Regions from separate parts of the Pseudomonas sp. S3_A03 genome, predicted to be linked through region 1. Evidence: predicted binding sites of a transcription regulator. Region 1 holds the regulator's gene; each other region holds the start of a gene.
The links. The regulator FliA, encoded in region 1, starts transcription of late flagellar genes. The targets are predictions, from matches to a motif close to CTAAAGTTTNNNNNNNNNNNGCCGNTAA.

Region 1 (3,257 bases):
TGCGTATCACAGCTACAAACGCTGCGGGCTGGCCGGTTGCATCCTGACTAAACTGGATGAAACCGCCAGCCTGGGTGAAGTGCTGAGCCTGGCTATCAGCCACGAACTGCCGGTGGCTTACCTGACCGATGGGCCGCGGATCCCGGATGATCTGCATCTGCCGCGCCGTCATCAGTTGGTCAGCCGCGCCGTCAGCGTACAAATGCAAGACGAGCCTAGCGAGGAAGCGATGGCCGACATGTTCGCCGATCTCTATCACAACCCGGCAAAACGGGTCGGTTGAGTCAGATGAACACCGTGAAAAGTATCTACATCGATGGTCTGCAAGCGATTCACGCGGCCAAGCCATGTAGCCTGCGTCTAAGCAAGACAAGGTAAAGAAATAAAATGGGCAGCATGCATCCCGTACAGGTGATCGCGGTGACCGGCGGCAAAGGTGGCGTCGGAAAAACTAACGTGTCAGTGAATTTGTCCCTGGCCCTGGCAGAACTTGGCCGTCGCGTCATGCTGCTGGATGCTGACCTGGGACTGGCGAACGTCGACGTTCTGCTGGGGTTGACGCCCAAACACACGCTTGCCGATGTGATCGAGGGGCGCTGTGAGCTGCGCGATGTGCTGCTTCAAGGCCCTGGCGGGATCCGCATCGTGCCGGCCGCCTCCGGCACCCAGAGCATGGTGCACCTGAGCCCGGCGCAGCATGCCGGCCTTATCCAGGCATTCAGCGATATCGGCGACAACCTCGACGTGCTGGTGATCGACACCGCCGCCGGGATCGGCGAATCCGTGGTCAGCTTCGTGCGCGCGGCGCAGGAAGTGTTGCTGGTGGTCTGCGATGAACCCACCTCGATCACCGACGCCTACGCCCTGATCAAATTACTTAACCGTGACTACGGCATGAACCGCTTCCGCGTACTGGCCAACATGGCCCAGAGCCCGCAGGAAGGGCGCAACCTGTTCGCCAAGTTGACCAAGGTCACGGATCGCTTCCTCGATGTCGCCTTACAATACGTCGGTGCAGTTCCCTACGACGAGTGTGTGCGCAAGGCTGTGCAAAAGCAGCGTGCGGTCTACGAAGCGTTCCCTCGTTCCAAATGCGCATTGGCGTTCAAGGCTATTGCCCAAAAGGTCGATACTTGGCCGTTGCCCGCCAACCCACGGGGGCATCTGGAGTTTTTCGTCGAGCGATTGGTACATCAGACGAGCGCAGGACCCGTGCTATGACAGCGAACGGCTATAACGCCTACAAGAAGTCCGCCCGTGACGGTCAGGGCGAGTTGATCGAGCGTTATGCGCCGCTGGTCAAGCGCATCGCCTATCACCTGCTGGCACGCCTGCCCGCCAGCGTCCAGGTCGAAGACCTGATCCAGGCCGGCATGATTGGCCTGCTCGAAGTGTCAACCAAATACGATGCCACCAAAGGCGCGAGTTTCGAGACGTATGCGGGTATCCGTATCCGGGGCGCCATGCTCGATGAAGTGCGCAAGGGTGATTGGGCGCCTCGTTCGGTACACCGCAATACGCGCATGGTCAGTGACGCAATTCGCGCAATTGAAGCAAAAACCGGTCGCGACGCTAAAGATCACGAAGTTGCGGCCGAACTCCAATTGAGTCTCGACGATTATTACGGGATTTTGAACGACACCTTGGGCAGCCGCCTGTTCAGTTTCGACGACCTGTTGCAGGACGGTGAACATGAAGGGCTGCACGAGGACGGCGCGAGTACTCATATGGAGCCGGCGCGAGACCTGGAAGATGAACGCTTTCAGGGTGCGTTGGCGGACGCGATTGCCAATTTGCCTGAGCGTGAGCGACTGGTATTGGCGCTGTACTACGACGAAGAGCTGAACCTCAAGGAAATCGGTGAGGTCCTGGGGGTCAGCGAATCGCGAGTCAGCCAGTTACACAGCCAGTGCGCCGCTCGCTTGCGGGGGCGTTTGGGAGAGTGGCGAGCGCGCTGACAGGCAGTGTGGGGACACTGCAAAGCGATACCGCGAAGGTGATGGATCTTCGCGGGTTCGGCCCGTGGTGCCCCCGGCAGTCCTTTTTGTGTAATGCCTGTTGATTGAAATGACGCGTCCAGGTGCTGGGCGCGTTTAAGACTGCTTGGAGGTCGAATTGGACAAGAACATGAAAATCCTCATCGTTGATGACTTCTCAACGATGCGGCGGATCATAAAAAACCTGTTGCGTGACCTTGGGTTCACAAACACGGTCGAGGCGGATGATGGCCTTACGGCGATTCCGATCCTCAACAGCGGGAGCATCGACTTTCTGGTAACCGACTGGAACATGCCGGGCATGACCGGTATCGACTTGCTGCGTCATGTGCGGGCCGACGAAAAGCTGCGCAGCCTTCCCGTGCTGATGGTCACCGCCGAAGCCAAGCGTGAGCAGATCATCGAAGCTGCCCAGGCGGGTGTTAACGGTTACGTGGTCAAGCCATTCACTGCACTGGCCTTGAAAGAGAAGATCGAAAAAATCTTCGAACGCATCCACGGCTGATGCCATCGCGGGGGAGCTATGGAGCATAACGAAACGTCACAGGGAGACTTTGAGTCGACCCTGAAAAAACATGCTCACCAGTTGGTCGACAGCCTTGAAAAAGGCCAGTTCGGCGACGCGGTGCAGTTGATCCATGAGCTCAACCAGACCCGTGACCGCGGCCTGTATCAGGAAGTGGGCAAGCTCACACGCGAGCTGCACAGTGCGATTGTCAATTTCCAGATTGACCCGCACATGCCCCAGGCCGAAGAAATCTCACAGATCACCGATGCCACCGAACGCCTGTCCTATGTGGTCAGGCTGACTGAGGCGGCGGCCAACCGCACCATGGACCTGGTGGAGAACGCCACGCCCCTGGTCAACGGCATGGCCACTGAAGCCCAGGCCCTGAGCGCCGATTGGGGCCGCTTCATGCGCCGGGAAGTCGGGGCTGAGGAGTTTCGTGAGCTGGCACGTCGGGTTGAAGGCTTCTTGTCGCGCAGCGAGCAGGAAAACCGCACGGTTTCCAGCAACCTCAACGATATTTTGCTGGCCCAGGATTACCAGGACCTCACCGGTCAGGTGATCAAGCGTGTGACCCAGTTGGTCACCGAAGTGGAAAGCAACTTGCTCAAATTGGTGCTTATGGCAGGCCAGGTTGACCGTTTTGCCGGCATTGAACATGACCGCGAAGCGATCCTCTCGGAAAAAGATCCACAAAAACATCTCGCCAAGGGTGAAGGTCCGCAGATTCATGCCGATAAACGTGAAGACGT
Region 2 (3,257 bases), 3.0 Mb from region 1:
CCATCGAGTACGGGGACTTCTTCTTGCCGTGGCGCTCGATCGGGATCGCATGCTTTTCAGCGTAATCCATCAATTTTTCACGGGACAGCAGGTCCCATTCACGCCAAGGTGCAATTACTTTCACGCCTGGTTTGAGAGCATAGGCGCCCAGTTCGAAACGCACCTGGTCGTTACCCTTACCGGTAGCGCCATGGGAAATAGCGTCAGCACCGGTTTCATTGGCGATTTCGATCAGGCGCTTGGCGATCAGCGGACGTGCGATGGAGGTACCCAGCAGGTACTCGCCTTCGTAGACGGTGTTGGCGCGAAACATCGGGAAAACGAAATCGCGGACGAACTCTTCGCGCAGGTCGTCAATGTAGATCTCTTTCACGCCCATGGCTTGCGCCTTGGCACGTGCTGGCTCGACCTCTTCGCCCTGACCCAGGTCAGCGGTGAAGGTCACCACTTCACAGTTATAAGTATCCTGCAGCCACTTGAGGATCACCGAAGTGTCCAGGCCGCCGGAATACGCGAGAACGACCTTGTTTACGTCGGCCATGCCATCACTCCACGGGGTTGTACGGAAAGGCGTCGATTCTACCGACCAAAACCGTGGATTTACAGGGGCGCGACAGCAAATGAAGATAAAGCGACAGATTATGTCGAGCGGGCGACCGATGGTCGCACGCTACGAGCACACTTATGACTGCCGTTATGAAGTGTGCGCAGGATTGCTCGGGCCACTGGCCTGGGGAGCCGGTTTCTCCGGAGCCGCTACCCGCTCAAGCTGAATATTCACACGGCGGTTGCGGGCCCGGTTGGCGGCATTGGTGTTGGGCACCAAGGGGTAGCTTTCGCCATGGAAACGCAGGGTGACCTGGGATTCCTGAATGCCGTTGGCCTTGAAGTAATCCATCACCGCCAATGCGCGACGACGCGACACATCGCGATTGCTCAGGCGGTTGCCACTGTTGTCCGAATGACCGTTCAACTCGATATGGTTGACGGTTGGATCCGCCTTCATGAATTCGAGAATCACCGACAATTTCTGTTTGGCCGCTGCATCCAATTCGATACCGCCGCCGGGGAAGCCGACTTCGGTCTGCTTGACCTGATCGTAATTCATCGGCAACAGCTTGGCGGTGCACAGCTGATAATCGCTGTAGGCCTTGTTGAACTTGACCGGCAACAGGCGAATTTCCGAGTAGCCGCCCTCACGCGCATAATGCCGAACAGTCGGCGAGCGCCCTTCGAGCAAGCCATTGAACAGGCGACCAGCCTGAGCCTGGGAGCTGTTAAAAAGCACATCGCCACTGCCGGCGCGCACGGCACCGAGGTTGATGTCGCCACGCCCCGGCTGCCAGGGAGCAGCAGCGGCCAGTAGGGTGGCCGACCCGGCGCCCAGCGAGCCGCCATAGGCTTTCAGACGGAAAGTCGCTTGCTCACCGGCCCGGCGTACGAACTCACCCGAACCGAAGTCGGTGATCGGCTGGGTCAGTCGGCACTCGAACTTGTCGCCTTCCACCTTCCACTCAATGTTCTCCAGACGTGTCTGGAACGTGAGGGCCATCGCAGGCAGGCTGGCGAACACACTGAGCAGGGCTAGATAATGCTGGCGCACGGGAGGCTCCACTGGTTTCTACAACACTTCAAAGCGTCATACATCGATAAGGCATACGAAAGGCTATCGGATGCATCCTGCAAAACTTGATAGCGAGTGCCTGCAAGAGTCTTTTCCGGTAGCATTCCCACCAGATTGACCCGCCTGGAATCCCCAATGTCCGACCGCCTGACCCTGCTGCGTCCCGACGACTGGCATATTCATCTTCGCGATGGTGCTGCGTTACCTCAAACCGTGGCCGATGTTGCGCGTACGTTTGGCCGCGCCATCATCATGCCTAACCTGGTACCACCGGTACGCAATGCCGCTGAAGCCGACGCCTATCGCCAGCGAATCCTCGCTGCACGACCGGCCGGCAGCCGCTTTGAGCCGTTGATGGTGCTCTACCTGACCGATCGCACCCAGCCCGAAGAAATTCGCCAGGCCAAGGCCAGCGGTTTTGTGCACGCCGCCAAGCTGTACCCGGCCGGCGCGACCACCAACTCCGACTCCGGCGTAACCAGCATCGATAAAATCCTGCCGGCCATCGAAGCCATGGCTGAAGTGGGCATGCCGCTGCTGATCCACGGTGAAGTTACCCGTGGCGACGTGGACGTGTTCGACCGCGAGAAGGTCTTCATCGACGAGCATATGCGCCGTGTGGTCGAGCTGTTCCCGACCTTGAAGGTGGTGTTCGAGCACATCACCACCGCCGATGCCGTGCAATTCGTCACCGAGGCTTCGGCCAACGTCGGCGCGACCATCACCGCGCACCACCTGCTCTACAACCGCAACCACATGCTGGTGGGCGGGATTCGGCCGCATTTCTATTGCCTGCCGATCCTCAAGCGCAACACCCACCAAGTGGCCTTGCTGGATGCCGCGACCAGCGGCAATCCGAAGTTCTTCCTCGGCACCGACTCCGCGCCCCACGCTCAACACGCCAAGGAAGCCGCGTGCGGCTGTGCCGGTTGCTACACCGCGTACGCCGCCATCGAGCTGTACGCCGAAGCGTTCGAACAACGCAATGCACTGGACAAACTCGAAGGTTTCGCCAGCCTCAACGGCCCGAAGTTCTATGGCCTGCCGGCGAATACCGACCGCATTACCCTGGTCCGTGAAGACTGGACCGCCCCTGCCAGCCTGCCCTTTGGCGAGCTGACCGTTATCCCGCTGCGCGCCGGTGAAACACTGCGCTGGCGCCTGCTGGAGGAAACCAAGTGAGTGAAGACCATTACGACGACGACCAGGAACACGGCGGCGGCGGCGGCTCGCGCCACCCGATGGCCGAACGTTTTCGCGGCTACCTGCCGGTCGTTATTGACGTAGAAACCGGTGGGTTCAATTGCGCCACCGACGCCCTGCTGGAAATTGCCGCCACCACTATCGGCATGGATGAACAGGGCTTTGTGTACCCAGAACACACCCACTTCTTCCGCGTCGAGCCGTTCGAAGGCGCGAACATCGAAGCCGCAGCCCTGGAATTCACCGGCATCAAGCTCGATCACCCACTGCGCATGGCGGTAAGTGAAGAAACGGCCCTGGCCGATATCTTCCGTGGCGTGCGCAAGGCGCTGAAGGCCAACGGCTGCAAGCGCGCGATCCTGGTCGGGCATAACAGCAGCTTCGACCTGGGTTTCCTGAATGCCGCCGTGGCGCGCCTGGACATGAAGCG
Region 3 (3,257 bases), 330 kb from region 1:
ATCTCGATGTCGGAAATCATCATCAAGAATTCTTCTTCCGGCTTCTTACCCTCATCCACCAGTTTGCGCAGATAGTCCAGCGCCTGGCGGCCGTCGTTGAGCGCCACCACGTCCACGCCGACGGTTTGCAGGCAACGGGTCACCTGCTTACGCGCCACCGAGGAGTCGTCCACTGTGAGCACCCGCAGCGAGACCGCCTTGTGCGCCGTCTCCGCGTCAACCACACCGACCGAAATCGATTCCGAGGTCGGCGCCACTTCGGCGAGGATCTTCTCTACGTCGATGATTTCCACCAACTGGTTATCGACCCGCGTCACCGCCGTGAGGTAGTGATCGCGGCCGGTGCCCTTGGGTGGCGGATGGATCTCTTCCCAGTTCATGTTGACGATGCGCTCCACCGAGCGCACCAGGAAACCCTGGGTCTTGGTGTTGTATTCGGTAATGATCACGAATGGGCTTTCGCGGTCCTGCAAGCCTGCCGAACCTGTGGCCAGGGCTAGGTCGAGAATCGGAATGGTCGCACCACGAATATTGGCCACGCCACACACCACCGGGCTGGATTTGGGCATGATCGTCAGCTTGGGGCACTGCAGCACTTCCCGTACCTTGAACACATTGATGCCATAGAGTTGCTTGCCATCGAGGCGAAAAAGCAACAACTCCAGGCGATTCTGCCCTACCAGCTGTGTGCGCTGGTTTACTGAATCCATTACACCTGCCATGCCTTTACTCCTACGCTAAAACCTTGGGCTGTACCTACACGGCAGCGCGCACCCAACACTAAACGGCACGAGCCTTGCTATTTATTGGCCATGGACATTAAAACGACAGTTTCCCGACGCCTTCGACTCCCACGTTACCGCAGATTGCTCTGCGCCTCGGTGGCGTTGCTTGCTTTGAGCCTGAACACCACGGCCCGCGCAGAGAACGTCACCTTGCCTGATCTCCTTATCGGCGTCACTCAGGGCTTTCTTGAGTTCACTGTAGAAGATTATCTGGCAACCACACAGACACCGGGGCGTTATGAAATCCAAGTCAACCAATTGGACCCCCGCCTGCGCATGCCGATGTGCGACAAGGAATTGACAGCGACCCTTGAAAGCCCGGCCCAGCCCATCGGCCGCGTGACGGTACGGGTGCGCTGCGACGGAGCCTCGCCTTGGACGGTGTTTGTGCCGGCGCAGGTAAAGTTGTTTCGCGATGTTGTGGTAGTGGCCCGACCACTGAAACGCACCGGCATCATCGGTTTTGAGGACGTTGTATTACGCGAACGCGACATCAGCCTGATCAGCCAGGGCTACCTGACGTCCCTGGATCAGGCCGTCGGCCAACGATTGACCCGACCAGTGGTCACCGATCAGGTGATCACGCTGGTCCACCTGGAACAGGCCGAAGTGATTCGCAAGGGCGACCAAGTGGTAATTTCCGCCAGCAGCGGTACGCTGAATGTAAAAATGCCCGGTGAAGCGTTGTCCAACGGCGGCATGAGTGAACAAATTCGAGTCAAGAATCTCAATTCCAATCGCGTGATCAAAGCGCGGGTCACAGCCCCCGGACAGGTAGAGGTCGCTTTATAGATTACTGGTACAGGACGCTGGGTTTTCCTACACTGTGCACGCGGTTTACCGTGCGGAGATTTATTGTCATTCGCGCCTAAAGTTTGTCCGGGTATGGCCGAAAACATGGCAAGCGTCCAAATACCCAGAGGTTTTTTTATCATGGTCATCGATTTCAGCCGTTTGAATAACACCCCGTCGACGTCAGGCGCTACGCGTACCAGCGCTGCCAAAGAAAGCGTCGAAGCCAAGGCCCAGCCGCTGACAGAACAGGCCAGCGTCAGCCAAAGCGGGGAATCCGTACACCTGAGCAATGAGGCTCAACAGTTGCAGAAGGTCACTGACTCGCTGCGCGATCAACCAGTGGTCAATAAAGCCCGCGTGGCCGAGTTGAAACAGGCAATCGCCGATGGCAGCTATAAAGTCGACAGCAACCGTGTAGCCAGCAAGCTGCTTAATTTCGAAGCCGAGCGCTAGGCAAAGGCCTGCGCAGGGCTTTTGGACGCTTAAACCCCAAGGCCAGCCATGCATCACGACGAAAATTTGCTGCAACTGATCATTGATGATCTAGCGCCGACGCAACAATTGCTCGAGCTGCTCAAAGAAGAATCCCTGGCCCTCTATGGCCGGGATATGCCGCTGCTGGAAGAAATTCTGGCGCGCAAGCAATCGCTGATTGTGCTGCTGGAGCAACACGGCAAAAAACGCAGCCAGATCCTCAGTAGTCTCGGCCTGCCGGCAGACCATGACGGCCTGGCGCAGTTGGCCAGCCACTCCTCGGTTGGCGACCAATTGCTGTCCCAGAGCAAAGAACTCAATCAGTTGCTCGCCCAGTGCCAGGAAGCCAACCGGCTCAACGGTCAGTCGATCCAGCTTCAGCAAGCCACGACCGCCAACCAGTTACGCATACTTCACGGCGGAGAGCCGCCGGCGCTGTATAACGCCCAGGGTTCCACCTCGCGTCTGGTCAAACCAAGCACCCGCAGCCAAGCCTGACATCGGTTTACCGTGCGCCCTATCCAAGGCGCGCCACATGCTGGCAAAATGCCGGTTCTTGCGTGTAGTCGTATTTTGTCTGGAGATGGAAGAACCGTGTTCAACGCCCTTAATGCGGAAGATGCCCCGCAGCCACCCAAGGTGCTCACCACGCCTCTGGAAATCGCCGGCACCTTGCGGATGCTGCAAGACAGCCATGACCCGCTGATCATCACCTTCCACGAACGCAGCCAGCGCTTCCAAAGCTATCTGGTGGACGTCAACCGTGACAGCAACACGCTGGCACTGGACGAAATGATTCCACGCGACGGCGAACGCTACCTTGAGAGCGGCGAGCCCTTCCGCATCGAAGGCTTCCACGATGGCGTTCGCGTTGCCTGGGAAAGCAAGGGCACCCTGGCTATCAGCGCGAAAGACGGCCACCGCATTTACACCGGCAGCCTGCCGGACGAGGTGGTCTACCATCAGCGTCGAAATGCGTTCCGTGCCGCGTTGAAGCTGGCGCAATTGGTCAACATCGAACTGGGTGGCGAAAAACTCAAGGCGCCGGTCAACGGTAAATTGCTGGATATTTCCGCCACCGGCTGCAAGCTGCGTTTTGAAGGCAATATCTCCGAGCGCCTGCAATTGGGCCAGGTCTACGACCGATTTATTGCCGCCCTGCCCTTTGGCAGCATGACCACCTCGGTCGAATTGCGTTACCTG

Region 2: AB4O25_RS24185 (flagellar protein MotY) is a predicted target of FliA. The motif match lies at 1,667-1,694, and genes of this name have one in related genera.
Region 3: flgM (flagellar biosynthesis anti-sigma factor FlgM) is a predicted target of FliA. The motif match lies at 1,654-1,681, and genes of this name have one in related genera.

The regions. Positions count from the first base shown of each region.
Region 1 covers NZ_CP162753.1:2,308,020-2,311,276, reverse strand. The annotation lists gene flhF (flagellar biosynthesis protein FlhF) at 1-283, shown strand, start outside; gene fleN (flagellar synthesis regulator FleN) at 388-1,221, shown strand; gene fliA (RNA polymerase sigma factor FliA) at 1,218-1,958, shown strand; gene AB4O25_RS10375 (chemotaxis response regulator CheY) at 2,128-2,502, shown strand; gene AB4O25_RS10370 (protein phosphatase CheZ) at 2,521-3,257, shown strand, end outside.
Region 2 covers NZ_CP162753.1:5,284,124-5,287,380, reverse strand. The annotation lists gene AB4O25_RS24190 (argininosuccinate synthase) at 1-541, opposite strand, end outside; gene AB4O25_RS24185 (flagellar protein MotY) at 695-1,603, opposite strand; gene pyrC (dihydroorotase) at 1,760-2,806, shown strand; gene rnt (ribonuclease T) at 2,803-3,257, shown strand, end outside.
Region 3 covers NZ_CP162753.1:2,638,102-2,641,358, forward strand. The annotation lists gene AB4O25_RS11915 (chemotaxis protein CheV) at 1-722, opposite strand, end outside; gene flgA (flagellar basal body P-ring formation chaperone FlgA) at 813-1,577, shown strand; gene flgM (flagellar biosynthesis anti-sigma factor FlgM) at 1,719-2,033, shown strand; gene AB4O25_RS11930 (flagella synthesis protein FlgN) at 2,082-2,552, shown strand; gene AB4O25_RS11935 (flagellar brake protein) at 2,649-3,257, shown strand, end outside.